2 linked regions of the Piscinibacter sp. HJYY11 genome follow. Each later gene encodes a partner of the first gene's protein in a complex. Links are inferred from orthologs where the notes say so. Each region holds a gene or a part of one and is shown in the gene's direction. Other genes may lie near its edges.

Evidence for each region. The genes of interacting proteins can lie anywhere in the genome.
Region 2: the proteins of JI745_RS22165 (region 1) and smc are in contact, whole or in part, in a crystal structure (PDB 3ZGX), measured with the Bacillus subtilis proteins. The link is inferred for Piscinibacter sp. HJYY11 from one-to-one orthologs.

What each region holds. Positions count from the first base shown.
Region 1 is NZ_JAERQZ010000001.1:4,730,368-4,734,943, reverse strand. What follows is about bases 480-3,443. They hold JI745_RS22165 (ScpA family protein), read left to right. Parts: upstream 480-1,528; coding sequence 1,529-2,359; downstream 2,360-3,443. Other genes in these bases: panB (3-methyl-2-oxobutanoate hydroxymethyltransferase), read left to right, coding at 3,420-3,443; bioB (biotin synthase BioB), read left to right, coding at 2,437-3,423; JI745_RS22170 (DUF3460 family protein), read left to right, coding at 1,293-1,499; JI745_RS22175 (hypothetical protein), read left to right, coding at 547-1,218; JI745_RS22180 (SulP family inorganic anion transporter), read left to right, coding at 480-512. Also shown: more of JI745_RS22180, read left to right, coding at 1-479; more of panB, read left to right, coding at 3,444-4,271; panC (pantoate--beta-alanine ligase), read left to right, coding at 4,285-4,576. UniProt on the Bacillus subtilis protein: Participates in chromosomal partition during cell division. May act via the formation of a condensin-like complex containing Smc and ScpB that pull DNA away from mid-cell into both cell halves.
Region 2 is NZ_JAERQZ010000001.1:923,628-929,341, reverse strand. Bases 954-5,055 are described here. They hold smc (chromosome segregation protein SMC), read left to right. Parts: upstream 954-1,339; coding sequence 1,340-4,855; downstream 4,856-5,055. Other genes in these bases: JI745_RS04170 (cell division protein FtsZ), read left to right, coding at 4,860-5,055; queF (preQ(1) synthase), read right to left, coding at 954-1,165. In the rest of the region: JI745_RS04190 (DUF72 domain-containing protein), read right to left, coding at 1-77; JI745_RS04185 (CAP domain-containing protein), read left to right, coding at 130-684; more of queF, read right to left, coding at 689-953; more of JI745_RS04170, read left to right, coding at 5,056-5,714. UniProt on the Bacillus subtilis protein: Required for chromosome condensation and partitioning.

The sequences.
Region 1 (4,576 bases):
ACGAGTTCGCCCGCCTGCGCCGCTTCAGCGTGCCTTACCGCACGGTGTTGCTGGGCACCTTCCTGCTGACGGTGATCTTCGACCTCACGGTGGCCGTGCAAGTCGGCCTGGTGATGGCCTGCGGCTTCTTCATCTACCGCATGAGCACGCTCTTCCGCGCCGACCTCGCCACCGACAGCCCGCCCGGCGTGCAGGTCTACCGCCTCTACGGCACGCTCTTCTTCGGCGCAGTCGGCAAGGTCGAGGCCATCTCGCAGCAGCTGCCGCCCGGCACCCATGCCGTGGTGCTGGAGATGCACCAGCTGGTCTCGATCGACAACTCCGGCCTCGATGCGCTGATGCAGCTTCACAAGGCCCTCGAACGAGAGGGCATCCGCCTCATCCTGTGCGATCTGAACGAGCAGCCGCGCGAAATGGTGCGGCGCGCCGGCTTCGACGCCGCGCTGGGCATCGACAACATCACCACCCACCTTGGGGGGGCCCTGTCACGCGCCATTCCACCCACCCGCTGAGCTATCCTGCCGCGCTGGGAGAATGTGAATCGCCATGAGTTTCCTCAACGACCTCAAGCGCCAGGCCGACGCGCTCAAGACCCAAAGCACGGAAGACCTGGCCCTGCTGGCCCGCAATGCCGCGTTGGTCGAAGGCGCCTGCAAGACGGTGTGGCAATACTGGCTCGACCTGGCGCAACAGCTCAACGTGCTGCAACCCACGCCGCCGCTGCGCTTTTCGCTCGACAAGGTCACCGCCCTCGACAACCTCAAGCGCAGCGATTTCAAGGTCGACGCACGCCGCAAGCAGCTGCGCGACCAGGAGGTCCATGACCACGTGGTCATCCATGCGATCCAGAAGACCGGCCGCACGATCACCCTCAGCAAGGATTTTCCGCCGGAAATCGAGCGCCTCGAGGCCCGGCTGCGCCAGGCCGGCATCACGCCCGACACGAAGTGGGTGCGCAACCAGGAAAACGGCCGGCTCGAAGAGGTGATCTTCACCTTCAAGGCCGACGTGAGCTTCATCGCCCGCCTGCTGCCCGACCATGACCAGGGCGTGGTGCGCTTCCAGCTCAACAACTTCGACAGCCTGGAGACGGTGACGACCGAGTTCCCCGCACGCGACGTGGGCTCCGACCTGCTGGACCAGCTGGCCCGCTGGATGGTCGGCCAGCCGAACGACTTCCTGCGGCGTGCGAGCCAGGTCAAGCGGGTCGAAGCCTGACCGGCACCGGTTGGCACGCCCCGAGCGCTTAAAATCCCGGCTTCACTCCGGCGCCTCCGGGCGCCCTGACCGCCATGCCGCTGTTCTGGAAGCCGTACAAGTCCGAGATCACCTCGTTCATCGATGAACTGAAGGCCAAGCGCCCCACGCTCGAGGAAGAGCAGCGCCGTGGCCGGGCCCTGCTGTGGGACAAGCCGGTGGATCGCGAGGCGCAGGCCGAATACCGCGAAGCCCGCGTGCCGCAGCAGCCGTACGTCTACCAGAACAACACGAAACGCTGAACGCGTTGTCTCGAGTGGATTCCGAGGTGATGGCGCCCGACGAGGCGCCCGAGACGGCAGTGGTTCCGCAGGTGGTGGACCACATCGCCGTGGCGCGCCTGTATGGCGAGCCGCTCTTCCAGCTGCCGCAGGACCTGTACATCCCGCCCGATGCGCTGGAAGTCTTCCTCGAAGCCTTCGAAGGCCCGCTCGACTTGCTGCTCTACCTGATCCGCAAGCAGAACTTCAACATCCTCGACATCCCGCTGGCCAGCGTCACGCGCCAGTACCTCGCCTACGTCGACCAGATTCGCAAGACCAACCTCGAGCTGGCGAGCGAGTACCTGCTGATGGCGGCGATGCTGATCGAGATCAAGTCGCGCATGCTGCTGCCGCCGAAGAAGGTGGCCGAAGGCGAAGAGCCGGAAGACCCGCGTGCCGAGCTGGTGCGCCGCCTCCTGGAGTACGAGCAGATCAAGTTGGCCGCCGCGCGCCTCGATGCGCTGCCGGTGCTGGGCCGCGACTTCCTGCGTGCACAGGTGGTGATCGAACAGTCACTCACTCCCCGCTTCCCCGACGTCAACGTCGACGAGCTTCGGGCCGCCTGGCAGGACATCCTCAAACGCGCCAAGCTCAACCAGCACCACACCATCACCCGCGAGCAGCTCTCGGTGCGCGAGCACATGAGCATCGTGCTGCGCCGCTTGCAGGGCCGCCGTTTTGCGCTCTTCGAAGACCTGTTCGAGCTGAACCGCGGCCCGCAGGTGCTGGTCGTCACCTTCATCGCCATGCTGGAACTGGCCCGTGAGCACCTGCTCGAAGTGACGCAGGCCGAGGCCTTCGCGCCCATCTACGTCCGCCTGGCCTACCAGCCTGCCTGACCGCCGCTGCTGCACAGCACCATCTGCTGCACGCATCTGGTTAGACTGCCCGCCGTATTCATCTCCCGGGAACCCGCATGCAAGAAACCGCCGTCCGCGTCCACCCTCGCAAGCCTGCCGCACCCGCGGCCGCCAGCCGCTGGACCGTGGCCGAAGTCGAGGCCCTCTTCGACCTGCCCTTCACCGAGTTGATGCACCGCGCACAGACCGTGCACCGCGAGCACTTCGACCCGACCGAGGTGCAGCTGTCCACGCTGCTGTCGATCAAGACCGGCGGTTGCCCCGAGGACTGCAGCTACTGCCCGCAAGCCGCACGCTACGATACCGGCGTCGAGGCCAGCAAGATCATGGACTGCGACGCCGTGCTCGACGCCGCCAAGCGCGCGCAGGCCGCCGGTGCCACCCGCTTCTGCATGGGCGCCGCCTGGCGCTCGCCGAAGGACCGCGACATCGAGAAGGTGGCTGAACTGGTGAGCGCCGTGAAGTCGCTGGGCCTGGAAACCTGCGCCACGCTGGGCATGCTGGAAGACGGCCACGCCGAGACGCTGCAGCAAGCCGGCCTCGACTACTACAACCACAACATCGACACTGCACCCGACAAGTACGGCGACATCATCAGCACCCGCCAGTTCCAGGACCGGCTCGACACCCTGCAGCGCGTGCGGGGCGCCGGCGTGAAGGTATGCTGTGGCGGCATCGTCGGCATGGGCGAGACACGTACGCAGCGCGCCGCACTCGTCGCCGAACTCGCCAACATGGACCCATACCCCGAGTCGGTGCCCATCAACAACCTCGTGCAGGTGCCTGGCACGCCGCTGCACGGCAGCGAGAAGCTCGACCCGCTCGAGTTCGTGCGCACCATCGCGGTCGCCCGCATCACCATGCCGAGGTCGCGTGTGCGCCTGTCGGCCGGCCGCCAGCAGCTCGGCGAAGCGGTACAGACCCTGTGCTTCCTGGCCGGAGCCAACTCCATGTTCTACGGCGACAAGCTGCTGACCACCGGCAACCCCGACGTGCAGGCCGACCAAGAGCTGCTGGCCAAGCTCGGGATGACGACCTCATGAGCGGCGCAGAGCAATCCCTGTACGGCGGCGGCACGGCCGCGCCGAAAGAGCGCAAGCCCGTCACGCTGCACCGCATCCGCGAGATGCAGGCCGCCGGTGAGCCGATCACCATGTTGACCTGCTACGACGCCAGCTTCGCGAAGCTGCTCGACGCCGCCGGGGTCGACACCCTCCTGATCGGAGATTCACTCGGCATGGTGCTGCAGGGCCGATCAAGCACCCTGCCGGTCACGCTGGAAGAAACGGCGTACCACATCCGCAGCGTGCAGGCCGGCAACCGCAATGCCTTCGTCCTGGGCGACATGCCATTCGGCAGCTACCAGGAATCGAAAGAGCAGGCCATGCGCAGCGCCACCGTGCTGATGCAGGCCGGCGCGCAAATGGTCAAGCTCGAAGGCGGCGGCTGGACGCCCGAGACGGTGCGCTTCCTCGTCGATCGCGGCGTGCCGGTGTGTGCGCACCTAGGCCTCACGCCGCAGTCGGTGCACGCGATCGGCGGCTACCGCATCCAGGGCAAGAGCGCCGATGGCGCGGCCATACTGAAGCAGCACGCCAAGGAGCTGTCGGACGCCGGCGCCGCGATGTGCGTGCTCGAGCTCGTGCCCGCAGCGCTGGCCAAAGAGATCACCCAGAGCGTCGCGATGGCCACCATCGGCATCGGCGCGAGCAGCGCCTGCTCGGGCCAGGTGCTGGTCCTGCACGACATGCTCAACGTCACGCAAGGCAAGCTGCCGCGCTTCGTGCGCAACTTCATGGATGGCGCACCGAGCATCAAGGCGGCCATCGAGGCCTATGTGGCCGCGGTGAAATCGCGCAGCTTCCCGGACGACGCCGTCCACGGCTATTGAACGATCGACAGAGATGAAGGTCCTGCACACCATCGCCGAACTGCGCGCCGCCCTGCCCGGCCCGCAGGCCTGCGCGTTCGTGCCCACCATGGGCAACCTGCACGAAGGTCACCTCGCACTCGTGCGCCAGGCCAAGGCCCACGGTCTGCCGGTGGTGGCGAGCATCTTCGTCAACCGGCTGCAGTTCGCGCCGCACGAAGACTTCGACCGCTACCCGCGTACGCTGCAACGCGACGCCGAGCTGCTCAAGGGCGCCGGTTGCGACCTCGTCTTCGCCCCCGACGAGCGCGAGATGTACCCGCAGC
Region 2 (5,714 bases), 3.8 Mb from region 1 along the record:
TTCTCGGGGTAGAACACCCCTCGCCAAGGCTCGTAGCGCCAGCCGGAGATGCCGATGCGGATGTCGTGTGTGGCCATGTGCAAAGCCCGGCAAATGAAGTGCCGGACCGCGGTTTGCTGCAACCTCGGCATGCGAAGAACGCTCATCTCGACCTTGCTGCTGGGGCTTTCGGCCGTGGCCTGCACGGCGGGCCCGCCGCCAGCTGCGGCGCCGGCACCGGCCCCGGCCGCGCCGGCGGCGCGCAGTTGCGGCATCGCCAGCCTGCAGGCCAGTGTGCTGGCCCGCGTCAATGCGGCCCGGGCCCGTGGCGCCAGTTGCGGCAGCGCCGGCCGTTTCGGCCCCGCCCCACCGCTCGTGTGGAACGACGCGCTCGCCCGCGCCGCCGAGCGGCACTCGCGTGACATGGTGGCCGGCAATTTCTTCTCGCACACCGGGTCCGACAAGACCGAGTTGCGCCAGCGTGCCGATGCCGTGGGCTACAACTGGCGCACGCTGGCTGAAAACATCGCCGGCGGCCGTGGCTCGGTCGACGGGACGGTGCAGCAGTGGCTTGACAGCCCGGGACACTGCGCCAACCTGATGAAGCCGGACCTCGTGCACGTGGGCGTGGCCTGCGCGCTCGGCGGGCCGCGCAGCACCTACACCCACTACTGGACGATGGCGCTGGGTGCGCCGATGCGCTGATCGCTCAGAGGAGGCCGCGCTCTTCCACGTGTTTCGGCAGATCGACCACCGGCTGCGGCTTCCAGCCCTTTTGCCGGTGTTCGGCCACCACGTTCGTGTAGATGCCGCCGCGCACGTACCACTTGGCGGTGATGCGCACGAAGCGCGGGTTGGTGGCCTTCACGATGTCGTCGAGGATGGTGTTGGTCACTTTCTCGTGGAACGCGCCTTCGTTGCGATAGCTCCAGAAGTACATCTTCAGGCTCTTCAGCTCGATGCAGAGCTTGTCGGCAATCATGTCGATGGTGAAGTGCGCGAAGTCCGGCTGGCCGGTCAGCGGGCAATGGCAGGTGAACTCCGGCACCTGGAACTGGATGACGTAGTCGCGCTGCGGCGCCGGATTGGGGAAGACCTGCAGGTCCTTGCTCGGCGCGGTGGGCGGGTTGGCCGGTTTCTCGCGCTGGTTGAGTTTGGGCTTCGGGGCGGCGACTTTGGAGGACATCTTGGCCATGGCGGGGAAGGGCGTTTCGAGAGGTTTCTACGGGGGTTTCGCGAGGGGGGCGATGGTATCATCGCGCCTCGCTGGAAAGCCGCTGGATAGCGGAATTTCCTAAATAAATCAAGCACTTAGAAGCGCTCGGCGTGATGCCTGAGCCGCACCCGGACAGCTCTCTCCATGCGTCTGAATTCCATCAAGCTTTCGGGCTTCAAGTCCTTTGCCGAGCCCACGAATTTCCAGCTTCCAGGGCAGCTCGTCGGCGTGGTCGGCCCCAACGGCTGCGGCAAGTCCAACATCATGGACGCCGTGCGCTGGGTGCTCGGTGAGTCGAAGGCCAGCGAACTGCGCGGCGAGTCGATGCAGGACGTGATCTTCAGCGGCTCGGGCAACCGCAAGGGCGCGAGCCGCGCAAGCGTCGAGCTCGTCTTCAGCAACGAAGACGCCCGCGCCGGCGGCCAGTGGAACCAGTTCACCGAGATCGCGGTGAAACGCGTGCTCACGCGCGACGGCACCAGCAGCTACTTCATCAACAATCAGCCGGTGCGCCGCCGCGACGTTCAGGACGTCTTCCTCGGTACCGGCCTCGGCCCTCGCGCCTACGCCATCATCGGCCAGGGCACGATCAGCCGCATCATCGAATCCAAGCCCGAGGAGCTGCGTCTCTTCCTCGAAGAAGCCGCCGGTGTCTCCAAGTACAAGGAGCGCCGTCGCGAGACCGAGAACCGGCTGAAAGACACGCGCGAGAACCTCACCCGCGTCGAAGACATCCTGCGTGAGCTGAACGCCAACCTCGAGAAGCTCGAGAAGCAGGCCGAGGTGGCGAGCCAGTACCGAGCGCTGCAGGAGAGCGGCTCGCTCAAGCTGCACCAGCTGTGGTTCCTCAAGCACCGCGACGCGGCGAGTGAGCAGGAGCGCGTGAAGAAGGAAGTGCTTGAAGCGACCAACGCGCTCGAAGCCCGCATGGCCGAGCTGCGCCACGGCGAAGCCGAGCTGGAGACGATCCGCCAGGCGCACTACGCCGCAAGCGACGAGCTGCACACCGCGCAAGGCTCGCTCGCCGAAGCCTCGCTCGAAGTGAGCCGGCTGGAGGAGCGCATCCGCTATGTGGTCGAAGGCCGTCAGCGCGTGGAGCAGCGCCTTACCGAGCTGAAGGCGCAGAACGAGCAGTGGGAAGAGCGACAGGCCGAGGCCCAGGTGGAGCTGGAGCAGATCGCCGAGCAGATCGCCGCGGCCGATGAGCAGAGCGAGATCCTCGCCGCGCAAGCCGAAGAGCAGGCCGGCAACCTGCCCAACGCCGAAGACGCGGTGCGCGCCGCGCAGGCACGCGCCAACGAGCAGCGCAGCTCGGTCACGAGCGTGCAGCAGCAGATCCAGGTGCTGGCCGCCGAGAGCCGCAACATCGACGACCAGCGCCGTCAATTGAACGCCCGCCGCGAGCGCCTCGATGGCGAGCGCCGGCAACTCGCTGCGCCCGACACGGCGCGGCTCGAAGAGCTGAAGCAGCAATCCGCCGTCGCCGAAGAGGCACAGGCCGTGGCCGACGAGCGCCTGCACGAGCTGAGCGAGCAGGTGCCGGCGCTCGACGAAGACCGCCGCACGAAGCAGGAGCAGGTCAACGCCGAGAGCGGCAAACAAGCCGACCTCAGTGCCCGCCTCGAAGCGCTGCGCGCGCTCCAGGAAAAAGTGCAGACCGAAGGCAAGCTCAAGCCCTGGCTCGCCAAGCACGGGCTCGATGGCCTGCAGGGCCTGTGGACCAAGATCCACATCGAGTCGGGCTGGGAGACGGCGCTTGAATCGGCGCTGCGCGAGCGCATCAACGCGCTCGAGGTCGGCCGCATCGAGACGGCCCGTGCGTTTGCCTCCGACGCGCCGCCGGCCAAGCTGGCGTTCTACACGCCGCCGCAGGCCGCGATCACCAACACGCACCAGACGCTGCCGCGCCTGAGCGACCTGCTGCGCCTGGGCGATGCGGGCCTGAAGGCGCTGCTGAACGACTGGCTCGAAGGTGTCTACACCGCCGCCAACATCGACGAAGCTTTTGCCGCGCGCGACAAGCTGACGCACGGCGAAGTGATCATGACCCGCGAGGGCCATGCGGTGAGCCAGTTCGCGGTCTCTTTCTACGCGCCCGACTCCGAGCAGGCCGGTATGCTGGCCCGCGCGCAGGAGATCGAGAACCTGGAGCGCCAGTCGAAGGCGCAGGCGTTGATCGCCGAAGAGTCGCGCAGCAGCCTCGTGCGTGCCGAGGCGGCGTACACCGATGCGTCGCAGCGCCTGGTGACGGCGCGCCGTGAAGCGGCCGAGACGCAGACCCGTGCGCATCAGCTGCACGTTGAGCTGCTGCGCCTCTCGCAGCAGGCCGAAGCGACGAGCACCCGCCGTGGCCAGCTCGATGCCGAGCTCGCCGAAATCGACGGCCAGCTCGAAGAGCTGAACGAGCGCCGCGCCACCGGCGAGGCCAAGTTCGAAGAGCTCGACATGCAGCTCGCCAACACGCAGGAGCGCCACGCCGAGCTGGAAGAAGCGGTGATCACCGCCGAGCGCAAGCTGGCCGAAGCGCGCGAGCAGCTTCGCTCGCTGGAGCGCCAGGCGCAGGAGGCGCAGTTCTCCTCACGCTCGCTGGCCGCGCGCCGCAGCGAGCTGCAACGCAGCATCGAGACCGCGACGCAGCAGGTCGCCGCCAACGAACAATCGGCGGTGCAGCTGCAGGAAGAGCTGACGCGCCTGACCGATGCCTCGGCCCAGGCCGGCCTCGAAGCGGCGCTCGCCGTGAAGCTCGAGCGCGAAGCCGCCCTCGGCGCGAAGCGCAGCGAATACGACGACCTGACCCTGCGCCTGCGCCGCGCCGACGAGCAACGCCTGCAGCACGAGCAAAGCCTGCAGCCGATGCGCGACCGCATCACCAAGCTGCAGCTCGAGGAGCAGGCCGCCCAGCTGGGTGGCGCGCAGTACATGGAGCAGCTCACCGCTGCCGAGGTCGACCTCGAAGCGCTGGCGAAGAATGTCGCCGAGAACAACGTCAAGCTCTACGGCCTGCAAGGCGAGATCGATCGCATCAACCGCGAGATCAACGCCCTCGGCGCCGTGAACCTGGCGGCCCTCGATGAACTGACGGCTTCGCGCGAACGTAAGACCTTCCTCGACGCGCAGAACGCCGACCTGAACGAAGCCATCACCACGCTCGAAGGCGCCATCCACAAGATCGACCTGGAAACGCGCGACCTGCTGGGCAACACCTTCAACCAGGTCAACTCGCACTTCGGCCGCATGTTCCCCAGCCTCTTCGGCGGCGGCCAGGCCAAGCTCGTGATGACGGGCGACGAGATCCTGGATGCGGGCGTGCAGGTGATGGCCCAGCCGCCGGGCAAGAAGAACAGCACCATCCACCTGCTCTCGGGCGGCGAGAAGGCGCTCACGGCCATCGCGCTCGTGTTCGCGATCTTCCAGTTGAACCCGGCACCGTTCTGCCTGCTCGACGAGGTGGACGCGCCGCTCGACGACGCCAACACCGAGCGCTACGCCAAGCTCGTGAAGGAGATGAGCAGCGGCACGCAGTTCCTCTTCATCAGCCACAACAAGATCGCGATGGAGATGGCCGAGCAGCTGATCGGCGTGACCATGCAGGAGCAGGGCGTGTCGCGCATCGTGGCGGTCGACATGGAATCCGCGGTCAGCATGGCGGAAGCGGCCTGAACCCATGAACAGCCTGACCATCGCGCTGGCGGGCCTCGGGGGCGTGGTGCTGGCCGGCGTGGTGGCGCACGGCGCGTGGCAGGCCCGCAAGGCCGGCCCCAAGCGGGCCGAGCAACCGACGCCTGAGCCGCGCGAGCGCCAGGAGCCGCGCGACCTGATCGAGCCGGTGCTGGGCGATGTGCCCACCGACGCTCTGCCGCTCGATGCGGCCCCGATCACGGTCGACGACAAGCCCGTCTCGCCGCTGCCCATCGCGACGGTGCGCCGTGCAACGCAGCGCATCGATGCGCTCGTCGACGCGATCGCCACGCTGACCCTCGAATCGCCAGTGACCGGCGAGCTCGTGCTGGCCCACCAGCCCACCACCCGCCGCGCGGGCAGCAAGCCCTTCCTGATCGAGGGCCTGAACACCGAGACCGGCGAGTGGGAGGCGCCGCTGCCCGGCCGCCACTACGGCGAGCTGCAGGCCGGCGTACAACTCGCCAACCGCACTGGCGCGATGAACGAGATCGAGTACTCCGAGTTCGTGCAGAAGATCCAGCCGATGGCCGACGCGATCGGGGCGATGGCCGACTTCCCCGACATGCTCGACGCCGCTTTGCGCGCCAAGGAGCTCGACACCTTCGCCAGCCAGCACGATGCGCAGCTCGCCGTGCACCTGCAGGCCCGCTCGGTCGCGTGGAGCGTGGGCTACATCCAGCAGCACGCCGCCCGCCATGGCTTCGTGCCCGGCATGGTGCCCGGCCGGCTGGTGATGCCGTCTAAGGAGGAGGGTGCCCCACCCATCCTCACATTGACCTTCGACGCGCAAGCCGCGCTCGCCGACGACCCCAACCAGGCCGCCGTGCGCGACGTGACC